DNA from 3 places in the Rhizobium sp. ERR 942 genome. Region 1 is predicted to be linked to each of the others. Evidence: riboswitches for the same ligand, from Rfam matches in the RefSeq annotation. Region 1 holds a riboswitch; each other region holds the start of a gene.

Evidence for each region. Region 1 has a riboswitch for cobalamin ahead of FBZ97_RS25930 (aromatic ring-hydroxylating dioxygenase subunit alpha). Riboswitches for the same ligand answer to the same signal wherever they lie in the genome.
Region 2: another riboswitch for cobalamin. It lies ahead of FBZ97_RS05285 (DUF1636 domain-containing protein); the one in region 1 lies ahead of FBZ97_RS25930 (aromatic ring-hydroxylating dioxygenase subunit alpha).
Region 3: another riboswitch for cobalamin. It lies ahead of cobU (bifunctional adenosylcobinamide kinase/adenosylcobinamide-phosphate guanylyltransferase); the one in region 1 lies ahead of FBZ97_RS25930 (aromatic ring-hydroxylating dioxygenase subunit alpha).

The regions. Positions count from the first base shown of each region.
Region 1 is NZ_VIUA01000006.1:544,290-549,612, forward strand. Features, by position in the region: gene FBZ97_RS25920 (L-threonylcarbamoyladenylate synthase) at 1-886, opposite strand, end outside; gene FBZ97_RS25925 (DUF6656 family protein) at 946-1,563, opposite strand; cobalamin riboswitch at 1,913-2,117, shown strand; gene FBZ97_RS25930 (aromatic ring-hydroxylating dioxygenase subunit alpha) at 2,213-3,457, shown strand; gene FBZ97_RS25935 (hybrid-cluster NAD(P)-dependent oxidoreductase) at 3,460-4,548, shown strand; gene FBZ97_RS25940 (GH25 family lysozyme) at 4,643-5,323, opposite strand, start outside.
Region 2 is NZ_VIUA01000001.1:1,047,787-1,053,109, reverse strand. Features, by position in the region: gene FBZ97_RS05300 (iron ABC transporter permease) at 1-524, opposite strand, end outside; gene FBZ97_RS05295 (ABC transporter substrate-binding protein) at 588-1,547, opposite strand; gene FBZ97_RS05290 (ABC transporter ATP-binding protein) at 1,568-2,347, opposite strand; gene FBZ97_RS05285 (DUF1636 domain-containing protein) at 2,357-2,770, opposite strand; cobalamin riboswitch at 2,878-3,095, opposite strand; gene FBZ97_RS05280 (FAD/NAD(P)-binding protein) at 3,288-4,703, opposite strand; gene FBZ97_RS05275 (hypothetical protein) at 4,724-5,041, shown strand.
Region 3 is NZ_VIUA01000001.1:1,087,505-1,092,827, reverse strand. Features, by position in the region: gene cobN (cobaltochelatase subunit CobN) at 1-1,447, opposite strand, end outside; gene cobW (cobalamin biosynthesis protein CobW) at 1,457-2,506, opposite strand; gene cobU (bifunctional adenosylcobinamide kinase/adenosylcobinamide-phosphate guanylyltransferase) at 2,512-3,036, opposite strand; cobalamin riboswitch at 3,177-3,576, opposite strand; gene FBZ97_RS05450 (chloride channel protein) at 3,756-5,323, shown strand, end outside.

The DNA of each region.
Region 1 (5,323 bases):
TCGCGCCTGTGGCATCGGCACGCTTCATGAAGTCAAAGAGGTTTGCTGCGGCTTCGGCGAGATCGCCGCTGGCGCTCAGATCCAGCACGGCAATAGCCTTTTCGATGCCGGGAATATCTGGTGTTCCAAAGCGGATCAGCGCTTCGTTCGCGGAAACCTCAGTCGCGTCGAGGCGCACGGCTGCGCCCGGTGCATAATGCGAAGCCATCATCCCCGGAGCCTCGATGGCAGCCGAGGCTTTCTTCTTGCGCTTCAGCGCCTTGCCGGCCACTCGTTCGATCTCGCTTGCCGCCAGCCCGCCGGGCCGCAGCAGACGTATCTCGCCATCCTCGACCTTGACGATGGTCGATTCCACGCCGACGACCGAGGCCCCGGCATCGAGGATGAGCGTAATCCGCTCCCCAAGGTCGTCATCGACATGATCGGCGCTTGTGGCGCTGATCTTGCCCGAAGTATTGGCACTCGGCGCGGCAAGCGGACGGCCGAAGGCGCGGATCAGATCGCCGGCAAAGCCTTGCGGCACGCGGATGCCGACCGTGTCGAGCCCGGCAGTCGCCAGCGGATGGATGCCGCTGTCGGGTCTCAGCGGTAGCACCAGCGTCAGCGGGCCGGGCCAGAAAGCTTCCGCCAATTTACGGGAGGTAGGATCGAAGACCGCATAGCGTTCGGCCATGGCGAGATCGCTCATATGGCAGATCAGTGGATTGAAGCGCGGACGGCCCTTCGTCTCATAGATCCGGGTAATGGCGGCTGGATTGGTGGCATCGGCGGCAAGGCCGTAGACCGTCTCCGTCGGCAGCCCGATCGGCAGACCCTCGGCAAGCGTTGCCGTCGCCACTTCTATTGCCGTTTGCGGATGTTCGAGAATGTCTATGTGTCGTGCCATGGCCTGCCTGCTTGCAGTTCAGGCCGTTTCTTATGCCCTTCGAGTTTTCGGATCAATCGTCAAAGCTGGCGAATGATGTCGCGAAGCTGTTCGTTGCGGGCGCCGAGCAGAAGAACGTTGCGGATGGCGATCTGCGGATCGTGAGTGTGGAACAGGACGCCATTGCCTCTGACGTCGCGATTGATCGTCAGCTTCTTGTCTTCCGTGTCCTTGTCCGGGTGGATGGCGACGGCGAAATACATCCGCGAATATTTGAGGCTGATGTCTTCGAAGAAGTTCTCTTCCTGGCCGATGCGGGCAAAGAAATTGGCGATATAGAAGGCCCAGTTCACGTCCTCGTAATGCGCGAATTGCGTCCGCGCAGCGGTGACGTGGCAATAGCCGAGATGCGGCGTGTCCTTCAGCGTGTGATGAAAGATGAGCTTCGGAAAGCGGATGGACTTGTGGAAGCTGTTGAGCCGGTCATGGGTTTTTTCGCCGGCATCCCTGAGCTTCTGTGCCGTGCGCACAGCCACCTGCTCATGGGTAAGATATTCCCGCTCTTCCGCCAGCCAATGTGGCCTGTTGCGGTTGATGCGGCCGGTGCGCAGGAATTCGCTGTAGCCCGTCGTCGATACCGGTGGCGCCGGTTCGGGCTCGGCGGGCTTCCCAGCGTCGAAATATCTGAGTTTGGCCATGCCGGATCTCGCTATAAAACTCTTTGGAGAACATGATGGATTACGGAGCTTGAGCCGAGCTTGATCGCGCCTGAGCCAAGACTACCGCTACCGACTCTGCAGGCGCTCTCCGCCGCCCACTTATTCTCCTGATTAGCGGCCGCTCGCGGGCTTGTCGCAATCAGAATAAAGCGTCATTGGCAGAATGCAAATGCGATGCTCGGGCCACCTCTCGCGCGGGCGACTAAATGATTGAATCACCTCTCAATATTCTCACAGCCTGCAACCGTCTTATCGTCCGGTTTTGCCTGTCGTCAAATTCGAAGCCGATGTCGCATTGCAGCGCAGCGGCCGAGGAGACCGAGAGCTATGATGATATCAATCTCAAGGTGCCGTCTGCTAGGGAGACGGAGAATTGGGAAGCCGGTCAAAATCCGGCGCTGCCCCCGCAACGGTGGTGGAGTGAGGCATGGCGGATAAAGCCACTGGACCGATCGGTCTGGGAAGGTGCCATGGGGCTCTGGAAACAGGGCCGCTCCAGAGCCCGGAAACCAGCCTTGGGCACATAGGTTTACTGACCGCGGCGGGTGGTCGGGACATTGCTTTTGGCCGCTCCCAATCGGCCGTGCATGTCCTTTGCCCGCCTCCTGGTACTGCTAAGGATAGGCAAATGGACATCGGCAGCAAAGTTCTGCGGCAACTGAAGAACCACCGGACGGGTTTCAGCCTTGAGCAACCCTTCTACACCGATCCGGATTACTTCAAGCTCGATATGGAGACGATCTACTATCGCGACTGGCTGTTTATCGGCCATGATTGCGAAGTGCCGCGCGCGGGCAACTATTTCACTGTCCAGATCGGCGATTATCCCGTCGTCATCGTCCGCGGCCGCGATCAGGTCATCCGCGCCTTCCACAATAGCTGTCGCCATCGCGGCTCACGCGTCTGCACGACGGAGCGCGGCTCCTCGGCAAAGCTCGTCTGCCCCTATCACCAGTGGACCTACGAACTTGACGGCTCGCTGCTCTTTGCCCGCCAGATGGCGGAGGATTTCGACAAGAGCCAGTATTCGCTGAAGCCGGTTCACTGCGAAAGCGTCGGCGGCTACATCTTCATCTGCCTCGCGCAGAACGCTCCCGATTTCGCCCCGGTTCGGGCGACGATCGAGCCCTACATGGCGCCGCATCGCATCAGCGAAGCCAAGGTCGCCTTCCAAAGCACCATTATCGAAAAGGGCAACTGGAAGCTCGTCTGGGAAAACAACCGCGAATGCTATCATTGCGCGGCCAATCACCCGGAACTTTGCCGCACCTTCCCGGAAGCTCCGACTGTCACCGGCGTGCAGGGCGCGATGAATGACCCCGTTATCGCTGAACACTGGCAGCGCTGCGAAGCCGCGGGCCTGCCGAGCGAGTTCAAGATCTCGCCGGATGGGCAGTTCCGCGCCGCGCGCATGCCGCTGATCGAAGGGGCCGAGAGCTACACCATGTCCGGCCAGAATGCCGTCAGGCGGCCGCTTTCATCTGACGTGACGATCAACGGCATCGGCACCATGCTGCTGTTCCACTACCCGACGACGTGGAACCACATGCTCGGCGACCACGCGATTTCCTTCCGTGTCCTGCCGATCAGCGCCGAGGAAACGGCCGTCACCACGAAGTGGCTCGTCCATAAGGATGCCGTCGAAGGTGTCGACTACAATCTGGAAGAGCTGACCCACGTCTGGACCGAAACCAACGATCAGGACCGCCGCATCGTCGAGGAAAACGCCTTCGGCATCCGCTCGCCGGCCTATGAGCCCGGTCCCTATTCGGAGGTCCATGAAGGGGGAGTCATGCAGTTCGTCGAATGGTACACGACGTTCATGATCAACCGGCTGCAGGGCGACCAGGCCAAGCTGTCTGCGGTTGCCTGAGTATGAACATGACCGTCTCCTACCCGCATCGACACCTCGACCAGATGCAGCCCTGGAACGACAGGCAGCATGTGCTCGAATGCCTCTCGGTCACGCCCGAAGCGCCCGACGTGATGACCTTCACGTTCCGCTCGGACAAGGACAACTGGTTCCGCTATCTGCCGGGACAGTTCGTGACGCTGGAGCTGCCGACGGCTCCGGAGTCGGTCATGCGCACCTATACGCTGTCGTCGACGCCGTCGCGGCCCTTCTCGGTCGCCGTGACGGTGAAGGCGCAGAAGGACAGCATCGGCACGCGCTGGATGTTCGAGAACCTGAAGCCCGGCATGCGCATCAAGGCTTTCGGCCCGCTCGGCGATTTCAGCCATATCCGCCATCCCGGCGAGAAATATCTCTTCGTCTCGGCCGGCTCCGGGATCACGCCGATGATGTCGATGACGCGGTATATGTCCGATATCGCACCATTGTCTGATATTACCTTTGTCAACTGTTCGCGCAGCCCGACGGATATCATCTTCCGCTCCGAACTCGAATATCTCGCCCGCTTCATGCCGAGCCTCAACCTCGGCTTCATCGTCGAGGGCTGCGGCCGCACCGATCTCTGGTCGGGTTTGAAGGGCCGCATCGACAAGGCGAAGATCGGTCTGCTGGCGCCGGATTTCATGGACCGGACGATCTTCTGCTGCGGCCCGGAAGTCTTCATGGACGCCGTGCGCTCCATGCTCGAAGCCCATGGCTTCGACATGTCGCGCTACCATCAGGAAAGCTTCCAGCCGGCCAATGCGGCGACACCGCTCGCAGAAGTTTCCGATGATGCATCGGGCGAGGCGGCGACCACGATCCGTTTCACCATGGCGGGCAAGGATGTGGCCTGCGCAGCGGGGCAAACCGTGCTTCAGGCGGCCCGTGGCGCCGGCGTGCGCATCGGTGCCGCCTGCGAATCCGGTCTTTGCGGGACATGCCGGGTCATGAAGCTCTCCGGCGAAGTCGAGATGAGCCACAATGGCGGCATCCTCGATGACGAGATCGACGAGGGCTATATCCTCGCCTGCTGTTCGCGTCCGAAGACGGATGTGCAGATCGAGGCGTAGAGCATTTCCAGGTGCGCAGCGGTTTTCCGTCCGGAATGCGTAAACAAACAAGAAGATAGAGCGTTTTCGCGATTTGAGGAAAAGCGAAGATACTCTAGAAATCCTGGTAATTCAGCTCGTTGATCTCGGCCGGCTTCGATTGCGGGGTCGAGGCAGTGACGACTGGGTCGACGTCGGCCATGAGCGAAACGAGCGTCTGCCGCGGCCCGCTGCACATCTGCGCGAGCGCGATCGTCACGTCCGGCGCGGGCAGGGGTTTGGCCGGCAGGAGATCACCCTGCGGCCAGATCTTGGCAAGCTGAATCTTCGTCATCGGCACGACATTGACGTCGATATCGGTGAGCGTGCCCGGCACGCGATAGGGGCAGCTTTTCTCCGAGCAATTGTCTGAAGAAGCGAACTGCCAGATGGCATAATTGTCCCAGTTGCCGAGTGGAAAAGTGCCTTTGACATCAGGCTTGTAGCGCGCATACCACAAGGGCAGCCGCGACAGCAGCGGATAGGTGCCGCGATGGTCGGCTATGTATCGCGCCGTGTTGTGATTGACGTAGAGAATGGGGTAGCGCCCCGTCCTGACCTTGATGTGGGCGACGTAGATCTGCGCGTCATCCAGCGACATGAACCGCGTCGCGTCCATGCCGTCGATATCGAGCACCATCAATTCATCGGGCTGAGGATTGGCGTAGTCGAGAAAATGATTGGCCTGATCGATCGGATTGCCCGGGCGCCCCAGATGATAGGCGCCCCATAACAGGCCATTCGTCTTTGCCAGCAT
Region 2 (5,323 bases), on a different contig from region 1:
ATCAGGAGGTTGCCAAGCGCCGTGAACACGAAGGCTACCGCCACGCCCGACAGGACGAGCCGATCGGCCGAATGCGAGCGCGTCAGCCGCGCCGTCAGCCCGACGGCCGCGGTTGCGAGCAAGGCGCCGGCAAAAGCGAACAACGGCACCGTCAACAGGCCGAGGATCAGCCCGGTATGCAATAGCGCCAGAATGGCGCCGAATGCCGCCCCGGAGGAGACGCCGAGGAGATGCGGGTCCGCCAATGGATTTCGCGTCAGCGCCTGCAGGACGGCGCCGGTGATGGCAAGCCCCGCCCCGACGAGCGCCGCCAGAACGACGCGCGGGAAACGGACGTCCCAGACGATGCTTTCCTGCCCGCTGGACCAGGTGACCGGAAAGGCACCAACATGCAGTCTGTTGCCGACAATCGACCAGACGGTGGAGAACGGAATGGATGCCGAACCGAGCGACACACCGGCGGTGATCGACAGAATGAAGCCTACGGCGAGCAAGGGGATGAGGATGGAGAGATTGAGGCGCATGCTTGAATCTTGAGGAAAGGATCCGCCCCATGATCGACTGGTGCGGATCGGCATTGCAGACGATTACATGGCGCTCGGGTGAAAGGCCTTGGCCAGCGTGGCGATGGCCTCGATGTTGCGCGGCCCCGGCGTCGCCTCCACATAGGGCAGCACGACGAAGCGGTCATTCTTCACGGCATCGATATTCCTGAAGGCCGGATTGCCCTTGAGAAAGGCGATCTTCTGGGCGGCGGTGACCTGGCCGTAATCGACGATGACGATCACGTCAGGGTTCTTCTCGATGACCGGCTCCCAGGACACTTCAGTCCAGCTCTTCTCGACGTCGTCCATCACATTGACGCCGCCGGCAGCCTCGATCAAGGCAGTCGGAATGCCGTAGCGCCCCGATGTGAACGGCTTTTCCTCACCGGAGTCATAGACGAAAACGCTGGTCGGCTTGGCGACATGACCGATCCTCGCCTGGACCTCGCCAAGCTGCTTGCGATAGCTGGCGACGAGCGCTTCCGCCCTGTCCTCGACGCGGAAGATCCTGCCGAGATTAAGGAGATCCACGAACATGTCGTCCATGGTCGGCTTGTTCTTCTGCATGACGAAGATGCAGGATTCGGTCAGCTCATAGACCTTGATGCCGAAGGGGGCGAGCGTTTCCGGAGTTACCTCGCCGCCGACCTTCATGCCATAATTCCAGCCGGCAAAGAAGAAATCCGCATTGGCGCCGAGCAGCACCTCTTTGCTCGGATATTTCGGCGACAGCTCCGGCAGTTCCTTCACGCCGTCACGCAGCTTCTCATCCAGCGTCTTCCAGCCGGAAATGCCGGTATAGCCGACCATGCGGTCCTGGAGCTTCAGCGCCAACATCATCTCGGTCAGGTTGACGTCGTTGGAAACGGCCCGCTCCGGCGCTTTGTCGAAGGTCACATCGCGATTGCAGCTGCGCACGGTGACAGGCTCGGCGAGCGTCGTGCCCGCAAACAGGCTTCCGATAAGCAAGGCCGCGGCAGACAGGGATATGCGAGAAAACATGAATAACTCCAATGATCGTATTATCGAAGGGAAAAGGAAAAGCGCTGCGGGCCGCCGTCGGTGCGATGCAGCCGCGTACCAACCCTGAAAGCGTTCGAGACATGCTCCACAGTCAGGACTTCGGCAGGTTCGCCGTGGCCCATAAGCCGCCCGCAATCCATGACGGCGATCTGCGTCGCAAAGTCAGCAGCGAGATTGATATCGTGCAGCGTCGTGATGATCGTCGGGCCGAGTCTCTTGAGTAGCTCAAGAATCTCGAGCTGATGGCGGATGTCGAGGTGATTGGTCGGCTCGTCGAGGATGATGAGTTCCGGCTCCTGTGCCAAGGCGCGGGCGATCAGCGTCCGTTGCTTCTCACCACCCGACAGCGACGCGAATTGCCGCTGTGCCAAAGACTCCAGTTCCAGACGGGCGAGCGCCTTGGTCGTGACCTCATGGTCGCGATCGCTCCAGCGTGCCATGCCCTTGCGGTGCGGGATGCGGCCCATCAACACCACGTCCCGCACGCTGAAGGGAAAATCACCTGGCGTCTCCTGCGGCACGACGGCGATGCGCTGCGCCGCCTCCCGCGGACCTATGGACCAAAGATCGATGCCGTCGAGACGCACCGAACCTCGCTGCGGCTTGAGGCCGCGATAGAGGCAGCGCAGCAAGGTCGACTTGCCGGCTCCATTCGGACCGATGATCGCAAGCCGGGCGCCGGCCTCGACTGATAGCGTGATGCTACTGATGATCGGCATTCCCTTCTGGGGACCCCAGCTGATGCCGTCGGCTTCCAGTCGTGCGCTTCGTTCGGACATGACCGGCTCCTATTGCAACACGACCAGCTGGCGTTCGGCTGATACGATGGCGGCGGGAATGCGCGCGAGGGTCTTGCCTGCCAGCGCTCTCGGGCGTTCGCTTTCGCGGGTCAGCCCATCGGGGCGATCCCGATAAAGCTTCGCGAAGGAGATGAGCGCACCGATATCGCTCGCATCCTCGATGTCACCGAAGAGGTACGTCGACTTTGCCGTGGCCTGGAAAGCGACCGTGCACGGCCGTTCGCAGCCCGCCATGCAGACGCTGCCCTCCAGGCTGAAATCATCTGCGAGTGCGGCGTCAGCCTGGGAGATCGCCATCTGCAGATGTTTCAGGAGTTCGAGGCCCGGCCGGCACGGTTTGCCGACATGACGGCAACTGGTGCACACGGTGATCCGGTGCGTCGCCTCTTTTGTATTATCCATGAGATGCCTCCCGGAGATTTCGCCGGAGGCACAGTCAAGATAGGGCCAGCGGGCGCAGCGGCGCCCTCGCCCAACCACTGATTTTCCATCGGAACACCCCGTCCGTTGCGGTTGATATCGTCGATGGCAGGTCTCCTGGCTCGCGGGTCACAACTCGTTCGCGCCTTCCCGGCTTGAAGCCAGTGGCATGTTGCGAACGCGCTCTCCGCTTACAGTTGCGGGGGCAGCCACGGTCTTGGCCCCTGATGGGTAATCCGCACCGTGTTCCCTTTTCAGCCGCCATCCGGATCGATCCGAAAGCAGCACCATCGGCGGTATTCATGTCATAGAAAGCGGATGCGGGCAACGGGGATGTCATATGCGCTTTCATCTGTCCTGGAGCTTCGGCCTGGGTAGGCAATCGTTACGTTATTACATAACAAATGACAAGCCATTATCTCCGCTCGAGGCCGCAACTGCGATATGCATATGCGGAAGCACTCAATCGCGATCCAGAATGAAAGAAACCGCAGGGCTGTCAGACCGCCTTGCACTGAGGATGAAAACGCTCCGCGACGCTCTCTGCCGCCGCATAGGCCTGCGTCACGATCTCAGGCACCAGATCGATGTCGGGGAGACTTCCAAGTCCCAGGGGACCAATCGCAAAAAGCCCGTCTGTCGTACGCCCGTTGACCTCAAGCGAGCCTGTCGCGTCCACGGCGAGACCGAGGCCAAGCTCGTCCGGCACCGCGAGACCGGCATCGATGAGGCTACGCAGCAAGGGTGCATTCAGATCCGGCGCCTGGCACCGACAATCGATTACGTCGTCGGCATAGAGCTGGTCGGTCTCCTGCCGGCCAGCCGGCTTCAAAACCAGCCCGGTCGGCGTGCGGCGGATAAAATGACCGCGCCGCAGCAGCGTATTGCCCTCGGCAAGCTCCTGATTGAGGCGTACATGCAGCGCCTCGGGAAGCCGATTGCGATGGCTGTCATAAAGCGCCCGCAAATGGCGGTTGAATTGCTGCTTCTGCCCCGCCGGCAGAGATCGCCAAAGCGAGCGCGCATGCTTGCGCAAGCCGTTCATGACGGATTGCCAGCTCTGGCCGTTCGCCTCCGCCTCGACGCAAGCCTTGCGGACGAAGCGGACGATCTCGCTGAGTTTGCCGGGCATCTCGTCGGCAGGGAAAACCGGATCGGCATTGTTGCGCGTGTGGCTCTGCGGCAGAAAGCCTCGCCGCGAAACGATGGTGATCTGTCCCGTATAGCCGTTCTCACGCATCTGCAGCAGCCGATCGACGACGCGCAGGCCGCTTCCGAGCAGGATCGTATGCGGTCGCGACACGAGACGGCGCGCCCGTACCGTCGTCGGCACAGTCACGAGATCGCTGGCCTGGAATTCGTGATCGCTAATGCCATAGCCTGTCGCCAGCACCACCATGTCGAAAGGCGCATTGGCGGCGCCATCGCTTTCCACTACGAAACGGCCGCCACGAACACGCCGGAGGCCGAAGACCGTCTCGCTGCTGACCTGCACCGCCACATCCCGCCGTGACGAGAAGGCTTCCGAAAAGCGCTGATAGACGTAGTCGCTGAAAATGCTCTTCGGTACGAAGATCTGCAAAAAACCGGGTATGGCGGCGGGGACGGCGCTGCGGAAAGGCGCATTACCGCAAAGCCATTGATTGAAGTCGTCGGGATCTCCCGCGGAAACGGAAAGATCGCGAACACGGCTGTTGAGAATTTCACTGCTATGTCCGGAGGCGAGCGCCTGTCCGCCGCTGACGGTGGAATTAGGATCGAAAAGCTGCAGATGGAAGGGAAAGCGAACCGTCTTCATCAGGGCGATCGCCATCATCATGCCGGAAAAACCGCGCCCGATCACGGCAATGCGAGGCATCGCATAAGGCCGCGCTGTCGCGTTCGTCCTGGCGGAAAAGAATCCCTGAACCGTCATATCAACTCCTGGGGCGAGAGGTGGTCGATCATGCCTTTCTTGGGCTTGCTGACTTCACAGGTCCGGAAACACAGAGCCGATATCCGGGCCTCGGCAACCTTGGGACTGCGGCCGACAGAACGCACGAAAGCCGCTTCCGTTCTCAATACGCGTCGCGCTTCTTCAATCAGGACCCTTCCAAAATGAAAGATGCGACAGACAGGTCCAACTCTGATCCAACACCAGATGCCTGCAATCAGCCGCCATATGATTACTTCGTCAAAAGCCATCAGGCAGCAGGATTATTGCCATTGTCTACTTATTTAGTCGTATATGAAAGCGCGAAAACGCTCCGCTAGCAAGTGCTTTCTTGTCCGGGCGGAATAGGGTCGACGAAGCTGCGGTACAGAAAACGGCGGGCGACCGGACACCTCCTTCGTATCCGGCACCTGCGTCGATCGGCAAAAAGGGAAAGCAATTCCAAGCCCTAGGATCAGCTTATGAAGCAGCTTTCGCTATTCGTTGGCCCCAGAGAAGAGGGTTCGCAACCCGCCATCCTCAACGCATTATATCGGGCCGCTCGCTTACAATTTTCGTGGTCGGCGCCTATCGTGCCCAAGGGCGCAACATGAATGCGCCAG
Region 3 (5,323 bases), on a different contig from region 1:
CCCACCGCGCCGTAATCTCATCCTGAATCTGTTTGGGAAGCGACGAGAAAAAATGCTTGTAGTCGCTGAAGGAAAGCCTCTCGCGGACCACGCGGCCATCGTACCCCGAATTTGTCGGCCCTTCCGCCAAGTGCCGCATCAGCGCATCGCCGTCGGCAGGCAGATCGGCAACGCCGTAGCCGGCCGCCCGCATCGCCTTCAGCACTTCGATCGTGCCGGCCGGCGTATCGAGCCCGACGCCATTGCCCAGGCGACCATCGCGATTGGGATAGTTCGCCATGACAAGCGCAACACGGCGATCGCCGGGCAGCGTATTGCGCAGCCGCGCCCAATTGGCTGCAAGCCGCGCCGTATAGCGCATGCGATCCTGAAGTGGCTCGCTGGCAACGATATTGGCCTCGACCCTTTCATCATAGCGGGCCGCAGCCTTGAAGGACACGGCGCGGGCGAGAACGCGCCCGTCAACCTCGGGGAGCGCCACGTTCATGCCGAGATCGCGCGCCGAAAGCCCCTGCGAGGATGCTTCCCATGCCTCCTTCGATGAAGCCGAGAAGATGGCCTGCAGAACGACGGCGTCGCCCGTTTCCAGCACCGTCGCCTGACGATCTGCACCGGGCGCCGAAACGGCAAAGCCTGTCGCATTGATGACCACGCCGGGCTTCAGCTCGGTAAAGACGCTTTCAAGAATGCCGACGGACACGGCGTCCTTTAGGCTATAGGCAAAAACCGGCAACGGCCGCATGCCCTCGGCAATGAGCGCCTCTATCATGGCTTCGATCGGTTTGGTTTCGCCGCTCTGAACCAACGCGCGATAGAAGGAAATCGCGACCGTCGGAGGTTCGAATCCTGCAGGGATCACCATCTCCGCTTTGGAGACTCTCCGCCACTCTTCGACGCCGATCACGCCCCGCCCTGGCCACCAGATCCCGGCCTTCATCAAGGGTACGGCGGGCATCGGCTTCTCGGCGCCTGAGAGCATCGCCTCGGCATAGGCGAGAAACGCCCGCGAATTCGCCTCGCCGCCCTCGATCAGATAGGACCAGAGCGCATTGAGATCATCGAGTGCGACGTTGGAAAATGGCGTTAGCCCGGGATCGGGTTTCGAATCTCCCGGCAGCACCGCGATCAAGGCACCCTGGCGCGCTGCACAGGCATGCAGCGCTTCCAGCGCATAGTGGAAGTAGCTTGCTCCTCCGAGCGCCCGCACGATGATGAGCTTCGCATGCCGCGCCGTTCTCTCGATATAGGTATCGACGGACATCGGATGCTTGAGGCTCATCAGGCTTGCAAGCCGAAGGGAACGGCCGCCCTCTCCGTGGGCCGCGGCAATAGCCGCAAGCTCGGTATCGGCAGCCGACAGAAAGAGGATATCGCCGGGCGACTGCCCGAGATCGATCGCCTCCTCTCCGTCGCTGATGGTTCCCTTTTGAGCCAGGAGAAGGTGCATGGATTTCCCTTAGACCAATGCTTCGATCGCCTTGCGAACGATCGTCTCGTCCATCTCGTGCAGGCCGATCACGACAAGCCGGGTCGCGCGGGCTTCACCCGGCGTCCAGGCGCGATCGAAATAGGTGTCGATGCGGCTGCCGACGGCCTGAAGCTGCAGGCGCATGGGCTTGCCGGGGACATCGACGAAGCCCTTGAGGCGCAGCACATCATGCTCCGCAATCACGCCCTTCAGCGCCTCGACGAAAGTAGCGGGATCAGCAATCGGGCCGAGTTCGACGACGAAGCTGTCGAACTCGTCGTGGTCATGTGGCGTGCCATCCTCGTGCTCCAGCTCGTGATGAGATTTGCGGTTGACGATATCGTCTTCCGTGCCGATCCCGAGGCCGAGCAGGACGGCGGCCGGCACGTCGCCGTTCTTCGCCTCGATGATCGTCGGCTTGCGGGCCGTGCGCGAGGCAACTTCGGCGCGCACGCGGCCGAGTCCGTCGGTGTCGATCAGATCGGTCTTGTTGAGCACGATCAGATCGGCGCAGGTCAGCTGATCCTCGAACAGCTCCTCGATCGGGCTTTCGTGATCGAGCGAGTCATCCTCGACGCGAGCAGCCTCTACGGCGTCGTGATCGTCGGCGAAACGGCCGGCGGCAACAGCCGCGCTGTCGACCACCGTGATGACGCCGTCGACGGTAACGTGCGTACGAATATCAGGCCAGTTGAAGGCGGCGACCAGCGGCTGCGGCAGCGCGAGGCCCGAGGTCTCGATAACGATATGATCCGGGCGCGCATCGCGCTCCAGAAGCTTCGTCATGGTGGGAATGAAATCATCGGCGACAGTGCAGCAGATGCAGCCATTGGTCAGCTCGATGATGTCATCTTCCGTGCAGTTCTCCGCTCCGCAGCCCTTCAGCACATCGCCATCGACGCCAAGATCGCCGAATTCGTTGATGATCAGCGCGATCTTCTTGCCGCCGGCATTCTGCAGGAGGTTGCGGATCATCGTCGTCTTGCCGGCTCCCAGGAAGCCGGTGATGACGGTGGCGGGAATCTTTTCCTGGTTCATATGGATCAGCCCTTCATTTTCAGCGGCAGGCCCGCTGCGATAAAATAAACTTCGGCACTTGCCGCCGCGACCATCTGGTGCAGGCGGCCGGCATGGTCGCGAAATTCGCGCGCCATGCGATTTTCTGGTACGATTCCCAAGCCCACCTCGTTGGAAACGAGAACGAGTCTCGATCGTGCAGTCGACAGAAATGCAGTGAGAGCGGCAAATTCTGCCGCCATATCCCGCTCGGCCATCATCAGATTCGTCACCCAGAGCGTCAGGCAGTCGATAAGCACCGCCCGCCCCTCCGCGTCGATAGCGGCAAGCTGTCCGACGAGATCCATCGGCTCCTCATGCGTCTGCCATAGATCGCCGCGATCGGCACGATGCTTGGCGATGCGCTCGCGCATCTCGTCATCCCACGCCTGCCCTGTCGCCACATAGTGACGTTCAAGACCAGTGTCCGAAACCAGAGATTCGGCAAACCTGGATTTGCCGGAACGCGCGCCGCCAAGGACGAAGATCGCTTGGGAAATCGAAGACGACATGCGTTATGCCCGCTCTCGAGCAAAAGCGAGGGTCGGCAGCACGTCGCTGGAACCGGGAAACAGGCGCCTACACGCCGAAAACTCGTCTTGCGCCATGACAACCTCCGTGCTGGCAGCGGAACTCGCGTCCCAAAACAGGCTCTGCGCCCGGCACGCATGGCAGGTCTCCTGGCTCGCGGATGAGGCGCCGCGACGGGGGCGGACCGAAACCGGTCGCCCCCGATCGTGCGCCAGCGGATCTTTCTCACCTTCCCGGCAATGCATCATGAAAAGGCGGACGATTCGTAGAATAAGAGGCGTCCAGCCCCGGTTAATCATGATGCCACACCAGTGGCTTTTTCGATTTGCGCCTGCCCCGCCCCGTTCGCCCCATGCGAACCATCGACGAAATAGACTTCAAACCGAACGAAAGACCCTGACCGCTCTACAGTCGCGGGGTCGGCTGTGATGAGAACGCCCGGATTGGGTCCGCCCCTTCACATTCCCTTTTCATCCCATGCGGCAGATCGCCGCTCAGGAACCATTCGTTATGCCGCAATGATTAGGCTTTCACTGAGTTCAAGTCAATCAAGGGCATGGATGCGACCTGCGCCATCCTGATTGCGAATTCGGTTGAAAATTCCCATAAAACCAGCGGCTTTTTTGCCGTATTTCTTTGATGTTAGGAGTTTATAGAGGGTAAGCCCTCACATTCGAGCAAAACGTATCGTCCGCTTCCAATGCTGCAGAAATTCCAACCGCGACGTCTCGGCGTCTTCTCGGTCCTATTCGATCTCGGTCGCTTCAGGGCATTGCTGCGCCGTGGCGAGCTGGGACTTGTTTTTGCCGGCGCGCTGGTGGGAATAGCGTCCGGCTGTGCCGTCACCGCGATGAGCTATATCTCGCGCAAGCTTCACAGCGTCATCTACGGTATAACCGACTACGAACGCTTGAGTTCGGCAGCAATGGCGATTCCCGACAAATCGGTGTTGTTCATCGCGCCGATCGCCGGCGGCATCATTCTCGGCATTCTCCTTTACGTATTGTCGCGCACGCGCAAGAAGCCGATGGTCGACCCGATCGAAGCCAATGCGCTGCATGGCGGCCGCATGTCGCTGACCGACAGCATCATCGTCGCCGTGCAGAACCTGATCTCGAACGGATTCGGCGCCTCTGTCGGGCTCGAAGCAGGCTACACGCAGCTCGCTGCCGGCATTGCCTCCAAATTCGGCTACAAGATGCAGATGCGCCGCGCGGACCTGCGCATGCTCGTCGGCTGCGGCGCGGCTGGCGCCATCGCCGCAGCTTTCAATGCGCCGCTGACGGGCGCCTTTTACGCCTTCGAGCTGATCATCGGCAGCTATTCGATCGTGACGCTCACACCCGTCGTCGTCTCGGCGCTGATATCAACCATGATAGCAAGACTGCTCGCCGGCGACGATTTTGCCATCGATATCGATCATTTCGGGGCGATCGTTCCGGCGGATTATCTTCCTGCCATCCTGCTCGGCGCCTTCTGCGCCGGTATCGGCATCCTGATCATGCAGGGCGTCGCCTGGGTCGAAGAATTGGCACGCAAGAGTTCCATCGCGCCGCCTTTCCGGCCCGCGCTCGGCGGGCTGGTCGTCGGAACACTGGCGCTGATTTCGCCGCAGGTCCTGTCTGCCGGCCATGGCGCGCTGCATCTCAATCTGTCTACGGACGTGACGCTGGGCGCCTTGCTGGGTCTATTCCTGCTGAAATCGCTCGCCTCCGCAATATCGATCGGCTCCGGCTTCAGAGGCGGCCTCTTCTTCGCTTCGCTGTTCATGGGCGCGCTGCTCGGCAAGATCTTCGCTTATTGTGCACCCTATTTCGATCATGCCACGCTGACGCCGGTCGTCTATGCCGTCGTCGGCATGAGCTCGCTGGCCGTTGCCATCATCGGCGGCCCGCTGACCATGACCTTCCTGGCGCTTGAAATCACCGGGGACTTTCCGATCACTGCCCTGGTGCTGGCCGCCGTCATCACCTCGTCGCTCGTGGTGCGCACGACCTTCGGCTACTCCTTCGCCACATGGCGCTTCCATTTGCGTGGCGAGAGCATCCGCAGCGCCCACGACGTCGGGTGGATCCGCAATCTCACTGTCGCCCGCATGATGCGCCCCGACGTGCACACGGGCAGCATCGACATGAGCATCGAGGAATTCCGCAAGAATTTTCCGATCGGCTCGGCGCAGCGCGTCATCCTGATCGACAAGAACGAGAAATATTCCGGAATGGTTCTCGTGCCCGACGTCTATGCGAGCCCGATCGAAAAAGACGACGA